Regions from separate parts of the Lysinibacillus sp. NPDC056220 genome, predicted to be linked through region 2. Evidence: riboswitches for the same ligand, from Rfam matches in the RefSeq annotation. Region 2 holds a riboswitch; the other holds the start of a gene.
The links. Region 2 has a riboswitch for cobalamin ahead of nikA (nickel ABC transporter substrate-binding protein). Riboswitches for the same ligand answer to the same signal wherever they lie in the genome.
Positions count from the first base shown of each region.

Region 1: linked by a shared signal. The riboswitch ahead of ACOZBY_RS08545 ((2Fe-2S) ferredoxin domain-containing protein) and the one ahead of nikA (nickel ABC transporter substrate-binding protein) in region 2 are both predicted to bind cobalamin.

Region 1 covers NZ_JBMOXD010000002.1:713,118-716,902, forward strand. The annotation lists gene ACOZBY_RS08535 (energy-coupling factor ABC transporter substrate-binding protein) at 1-259, opposite strand, end outside; gene ACOZBY_RS08540 (energy-coupling factor ABC transporter permease) at 261-1,007, opposite strand; cobalamin riboswitch at 1,153-1,337, opposite strand; cobalamin riboswitch at 1,596-1,777, shown strand; gene ACOZBY_RS08545 ((2Fe-2S) ferredoxin domain-containing protein) at 1,920-2,291, shown strand; gene cobJ (precorrin-3B C(17)-methyltransferase) at 2,296-3,785, shown strand, end outside.
Region 2 covers NZ_JBMOXD010000003.1:83,213-86,997, forward strand. The annotation lists gene metE (5-methyltetrahydropteroyltriglutamate--homocysteine S-methyltransferase) at 1-1,373, shown strand, start outside; cobalamin riboswitch at 1,494-1,686, shown strand; gene nikA (nickel ABC transporter substrate-binding protein) at 1,831-3,450, shown strand; gene nikB (nickel ABC transporter permease) at 3,522-3,785, shown strand, end outside.

The DNA of each region.
Region 1 (3,785 bases), on a different contig from region 2:
GCTTGCCACGCATATAGCCGATAAAGTAGCCGATAAAACCAGCACCAATAGCTGCTTGTAGCACGAATAATAAGCTTTCAATTTCACCACTGGGCGGTTCCCATAAACTATCAAACCATGGCTCATACTCTGCATTAATCTCTCCAATGGCAGCTTCGGCTTCACCATCAGCTCCGCCAAATTCTGCTCCCTTTTGGACGAAGAGCGGGATAATGGCCAATAGCACTACAATCGCTAATAGTAATAAATTTCGTTTCATATTAGTGCGCCTCCTTTGTAGAGAAAACACGTAAAGACTTTAATTCGCTAATATTATATTTTTTCATGAAGTTCATGACAATAACTGTTAATATCCCTTCACTCACAGCTAACGGGATTTGTGTTAAGGCAAAAATACTTGCGAACTTTGTAAATGAAGCCATAAAGCCACCGACTTCAGATGGGAAAGCAAGTGCTAATTGAATAGAAGTCACCACATATGTACCTAAATCCCCAAGCATAGCCGCAAAGAAAATAGCTAATGAAAACGATAACCCCATTTTTTGCGCCCCTTTAAATACAAAGTAGACGATAAACGGACCTACGATAGCCATCGAAAATGCATTAGCCCCTAATGTTGTGATTCCACCATGTGCTAAAAGTAAAGATTGAAATAATAAAACAATTGTCCCGATGACACTCATCGCTAACGGTCCAAATAAGACTGTTCCGAGACCTACCCCTGTTGGATGTGAACAGCTCCCTGTAACTGAAGGGATTTTTAAGGCTGATAGAACAAAGGCAAACGCACCAGACAGTCCCAGAATCATTTTTGTTTCTGGGTTTTCTTCGATTGTTTTACGAATAGAGCGCAATCCTAAAATAATAAATGGGACGGAGATTACCCACCAAAAAATAGCCCATTCGATTGGTAAAAAACCTTCCATGATATGCATGGCGAAGGCACGTTTTGGCACCATTAAAAAAGCCAATACAAAATAACTAAGTTTCCACCAAGACAGCTTCAATTTTCTTCCTCCAAACTATAAATAGATTTTTAGAATGTAGCGTGCGTAATAAAAAAAGCACTTTTCCGTTGTTGGAAAAGTGCATAGCTAAAAAAGCAAATAACATTCTCATCTGCTAAGCCGCACACCTATCCTCGTAGGATGAAACGATCACATATTTTCGGCAGGTCTCCTGGCTCTAGTTCAACACTTTATAGGTCTTCCCATCCATTGGACAGTGACATTTTCTATAAAGCTCCCTATTACAGTGGCGGGACCGCGCCGGACTTGAACCGGCTTCCCTTTTAAGTAAAATGACGAGCATTTTACACCAAAAATAGTAAGTTGTGAGATTTCACGACAAAGTGTACCACGAATTTCCATAAATATGCTATACTTTTTTATAAAAATTTTGAAATAGACTATCAATGTCGAAAATTCTGATTACTAAGGATTTTGAGAATAAAAGGGAACAACACCAATTTTAAATAACCAAAAACTCTCTGATAAAATTGATAAATTTGTCATGAATTTTTAAAGAAATATTGAAATTTTAAAATAATAAGATATGATTAAGACAGTTTTCTATTAAATATACAATTAAAAATTTCATATAAAACGTCGATAAGTGCTCGAAAAACTCGAGATAATAGGGAAATTGGTGAAAGTCCAATACAGCCCCCGCTACTGTAATAGCTGATGAAATCGCAATGCCACCTGTGCAAACTAGGGAAGGTGCGACAGTAAAATGAAGCTTAAGTCAGGAAACCTGCTTATCAGATTGTGCATGCAAACTTTTCGGAGGGAGAAGTTGAAGCAAAAGCGAGGATCTGTCTTTCAGTCTATTCGTTTTTATTTGGCTTCTACAAACCTTTACTCTTCGGGAGAGTAAAGGTTTTTCTTTTTCCAAAAGCAAAAGAGGGGAGACATAAAATGACAACGTGGAATTTAGAGGGGATGAAAACACATCTCTTTATTTGCAATGGCAGTAGCTGTATGAACAAGGATGGAGAAGAAATTACCCAAGCTATACGGGACGAAATACAGCGAAACGCACTAGATAAAGAAATACATACGACAAGAACACGCTGTAATGGACGATGTAAGGATGCTTGTGTGGTTATTGCTTACCCCCAGGGGAATTGGTACCGTGTACCATCAACGGAGCATGCTAGAACACTTGTACAGGATTTGCATCATGAATCCTTACATAACGATCATGTTTATACACTTCGGGAAGGGACATTGCAGCGAACAGCGCAAACGACAGCCATTAAAGGGATTGAAAAGGTGAAAGAGGGGTAAAAACATGGCGCAAAAAGGGAAAATTTTCGTAGTAGGCTTTGGACCTGGAGACTTTAAGCATATTACGACACGTGCAGTAGAGGCTTTACAACAAAGTGATATGATCATAGGCTATAAAACCTATGTTGAGCTGATTCAAGATTTAGTGAGTGCAAAATCTATTGTCAGTACAGGCATGACAGAAGAAGTGTCCCGTGCTCAGGAGGCAGTTCGTCAAGCAGAGGCAGGAAGTATAGTTTCGGTCATTTCGAGTGGAGATGCGGGCGTTTATGGTATGGCGGGATTAGTGTATGAAGTTTTAATTGAGCTAGGCTGGACAGAGGCAACTGGTATTGAAGTCGAGATTGTCCCGGGTATTTCAGCTATCAATTCATGTGCTAGTTTACTTGGTGCACCGATTATGCATGATGCTTGTACCATTAGTTTAAGTGACCACCTCACTCCGTGGAATTTAATTGCGAAGCGTGTGGAAGCTGCAGCAATGGCCGATTTTGTCATTGCTCTATACAATCCTAAAAGCGGTCGCCGTACAAGACAAATTGTCGAAGCACAGCGAATTCTTTTAGAATATCGTTCACCTGACACTCCAGTAGGGCTTGTGAAAAGTGCCTATCGAGAACGTCAAGAAGTGACGATGACCACATTGGCAGACATGTTGGAACATGATATCGGTATGCTGACAACCGTCATTATCGGAAACTCATCTACGTTTTTCTATGATAATAAAATGATTACGCCACGTGGCTACCAACGTAAATATACACTTGGCGAGGAAAAGCAGCCATTACGTCCACATCAACGTTTACGGGAAGAAAATGAGCCATGGGCGATGAATCAAGAGACAGGAACAGCACGCAATGACTTTGCGGCAGACCCCAATGCAGGGCGAATGAATAAACCCAGTGTAGCCGTTATGCCAAAGCCGAAAAAAACGGCACTTGAAATGGCTACAGCGGCACTTGCAATGGTAAAGGGAACAAATGCTATCAAGGTTACTCCAAAGCTTGTACAACAAAAAATAGAATCCATTTTTGAATTAGCAGTGAGCCCTGGAGTGGCCAATAAATTTTTTACACCACAGCAAATGATGACGTTAGCAGAGGTCGTAGGCGAAGATGGATCGATGGAATACACACCAGATCATCAAATCCATTTAAAAATACCTACAACTACGCCTGAACGCATCACTGAAAAATTACAGCAAGTAGGCTTTTTATTAGCACCAATTGGTGATGTATTGTCGTTGAAGGCTTGCGATTTTTGCTACGGTGAAAAAGCAGATTCCATACCATATGCGGAGGAAATTCAAGAAAAGCTTGGTGGTCTGTCTTTACCGAAAACATTAAATATTGGCTTTAATGGCTGTGGGATGGCTTGTTATCGAGCAGTATTTGACGATATTGGGATTGTCTATCGTAAAAGTAAATTTGATGTCTTTATTGGAGCGAAACCAGTCGGACGTACGGCTCATGCAGCACAGCCTGTTGTAGAAGG
Region 2 (3,785 bases):
CAATTGAAAAACTAAGTGATGCTAAGGAATTGTGGATTCAACCTTCAAGTAACCTGCAACATGTACCAATATCTACTTCATTTGAAAAGAAGTTGGACCCTGTTCTCAAACAAGCACTGGCGTTTGCCGATGAAAAAATCGAAGAGATTACTGAGCTAACTAAATATAGAAAGGGTCAAAACGGAACTCGACGTCATAATTTCTCAGAAAGTATGAAAGCCATTGAAGCACTAAAAAATCATCCGATTCGTCAAAATAAGATGATCCAGCAAGCCGTTCAATCCGTCTCCACAAAGGATTTTGAGCGACATAGTGATTTTAGTCAACGTCAAAAATTACAGCAGCAGGCGTTAGCCTTACCACTATTCCCTACAACAACAATCGGTAGCTTTCCTCAATCTGATGAGGTGAAGAGAAATCGGAATGCTTGGCGAAAGAAACAAATATCGAATACAGACTATGAAGCATTTATTGAACTGGAAACAAAGCGCTGGATTCACTTGCAGGAGGATATGGATATAGATGTACTGGTTCATGGAGAATTTGAACGGACAGACATGGTCGAGTATTTCGGTGAAAAACTGACGGGCTTTGCCTTTACTGAAAAAGCATGGGTGGTTTCGTATGGTTCTCGCTGTGTGAAGCCTCCGATTATTTATGGAGATGTTGAATGGACTTCATCCATTACCGTGAAAGAGTCAGCGTATGCCCAAAGCTTAACGAAGCGCTTTGTCAAAGGGATGCTGACAGGGCCAGTGACCATTTTAAATTGGTCCTTTGTACGTGATGATATTTCTCGGAAAGATGTGGCCTATCAAATTGCTTTAGCACTTTGTAAGGAAGTGAAAGCACTAGAAACGGCAGGTATCTCCATTATTCAAGTGGATGAACCAGCACTAAGAGAAGGGCTACCTCTTCGTAAAGAAAATTGGGGGGCTTACCTAGACTGGGCAATCAATGCCTTCAAACTTGCTACCTCGAGTGTAAAAGATACAACACAAATTCATACACATATGTGTTACTGCGAATTTAACGATTTCATAGAACCCATTAGTGCGCTAGATGCTGATGTGATTTCTATTGAAACATCACGAAGCCATGGAGAGCTTATTTCTTCACTTCAAGTGCATCCTTATACAAAAGGGATTGGATTAGGTGTATACGATATTCATAGTCCACGTGTGCCGAGTGAGGGAGAAATGTTAGCCATCATGAGAGATAGTTTACAAGTTTTAGACAAACATCAATTTTGGATTAATCCGGACTGTGGCTTAAAAACAAGGAAAGAGCCAGAAACAATAGCGGCTTTAGCTAATATGGTGGCTGCTACCAAACTATTGCGTCAGGAGGTGAAGGAATCTATATCGAGATAACGAGAGATAAAAGGAGTTAAGCAAAGATCAGGTTATCTGCCTGGTCTTTTTGTATCTGTTTATTATATTCAGAAAATAAAATTGACGTGAACATTTGAGCATGTTATGTTTATTACTAATTTCAAATATTGCATTACAAGTTTGAATGAAATTATTTTTCGTTCGATTAAAAGGAAAATGGGTGTAAATCCCATGCTGTCCCGCAGCTGTAAATGAGGAGTTTTGTTTCGATGACCACTGAGTTTTTTCTTGGGAAGGTGAAGCAAAATGATGATTCATAAGCCAGAATGCCTGCTTGTAAGAAGATTCATTGATGATCTACGAAAGATAGGGAGATGGATGGTAGCTTACGTATTGTAGGTTTATCTGTCCTTATTCTTGTAGAATAAGGTTTTTTTATGCCTTCTTTCTATTCAATTTGTAGATATGAACAGGGAATAGAGATAGGAGATAAAAAATGAGATGGACGAAGTATTTACTGCCTTACATGCTTGTTTTGACCTTCAGTTTTCTTGCAGGTTGTACAAGCACGGAAAAAGACAAAGGAAACTCAGCATCAACTGAACAGACAGATGAAAAAATGATTACGATTGGTTGGCCATTAGATGTAGGCCCATTAAACCCCCATACATATTTACCAAATCAGATGACTGCTCAAGCAATGGTTTATGAATCTTTAGTGGCGTATAACGATGATGGGACAATTACGCCAAAGCTAGCAGAAAGCTGGGTCATCTCAGAGGATAAAACTGCTTATACGTTCCATTTACGCAAGGATGTTAACTATTCGGATGGGACTGCCTTTAATGCTGATAATGTGATTCGCAATTTTGATGCGGTATTAGCGAATCGTGACATGCATTCTTGGATGGGCATGGTCAACCATATAAAAGAGGTCGTCAAAGTAGATGAATCAACAATACGTTTGCAATTAGACGAACCGTATTACCCTGTGTTAAACGAATTAGCCTTTGTCAGACCATTCCGTTTTTTAGGGGATAATGGCTTCCCAGACGGCGATAAGACAAATGATTCCATTCAATCAGCTATTGGCACAGGGCCATGGGTTTTAACCGACTATAAAAAAGATGAATATGCTTTATTTAGCCGTAATGAACATTATTGGGGAGAAAAGCCTCTCGTAGATAAAATAAAGGTTAAAATCATCCCAAATTCGGAATCCATTTCGTTAGCCTTTGAAAATGAAGAATTAGATGTCATTTATGGGCGAGGGGTTATTAGCTTAGATAACTATACGTATTTAAGAGATAGTGGCAAATATAAAACAGCTACATCTGAGCCACTGTCTACAAAAGCATTACTGTTCAATACACAGTCTGGACCGTTAGCTGAGCTAAAGGTTCGACAAGCAATGCAATATGCTATCAATAAGGAACAAATGGTAGAAAGCATTACACATGGTACAGAAAAAGTGGCTAACACGCTATTTTGGGAAGCAATTCCATATGCCAATATTGATTTAGCCCCCATTATATATAATCCTGAAAAAGCACAGAAATTGCTAGATGAAGCGGGATGGACGCTACAGAAGGGTGAAAAAATTCGTTCAAAAAATGGTCAACCCCTTACATTAGATTTAATCTATATTGCTACTGATGCCATTCAAAAACCTATGGCAGAGTTAATGCAGGGCGAGCTAGCGAAAATAGGCGTACAGTTAAATATTGAAGGCGCCGATGTGATGGTCGGTCTGCAAAAATTAATGGATGATCAGGTTGATATTAACTTCTGGCGAACTAATGGACCGCCGACTGATCCACATAGCTTTGCAAATGAATCAGCTACACCAAATGCTAGTGGTGTTTATGAAGCAAAATTAGGCTTACCAAATACTCAAGAAATCGATACTAACATACATCAATTATTAGTCGGGACCGATGAAGAAGAACGCGTGCAGCTATACACGGATATTTTAACAATGTTCCACAAACAAGCATTGTTCTATCCAATATCGTATGAAACGAATCAAGTTATTTATCAACCATATATGAAGGATTTTGCACCACGTGCTTCTGAGTATGACATTCCATATGCACAAATGGATAAAGAAAACTAAGTATGAAAGAGAGAGTGTGTCGAACCAGGACAACTCTCTTTTTATCATCGGATGAAATAGGAAGTGACGACATGTACGAATCGACTTGGATGTTTTGTGTAAAAAGAATTCTCACACTTCCATTTGTATTAGTAGGCGTATCTATTCTGACCTTTGTGTTTATTCGTTTCGTACCAGTAGAACCAGCAGAGGTCATTCTTCGACTTGCAAGAATAGCCCCAACACCAGAGGCTATACAAGCTTTACGAGAAGAATTAGGGACAGATAAGCCTTTTATCATGCAATATCTGCTATGGGTAAAAGGCGTTTTACAGCTAGACTTTGGGACATCTTTT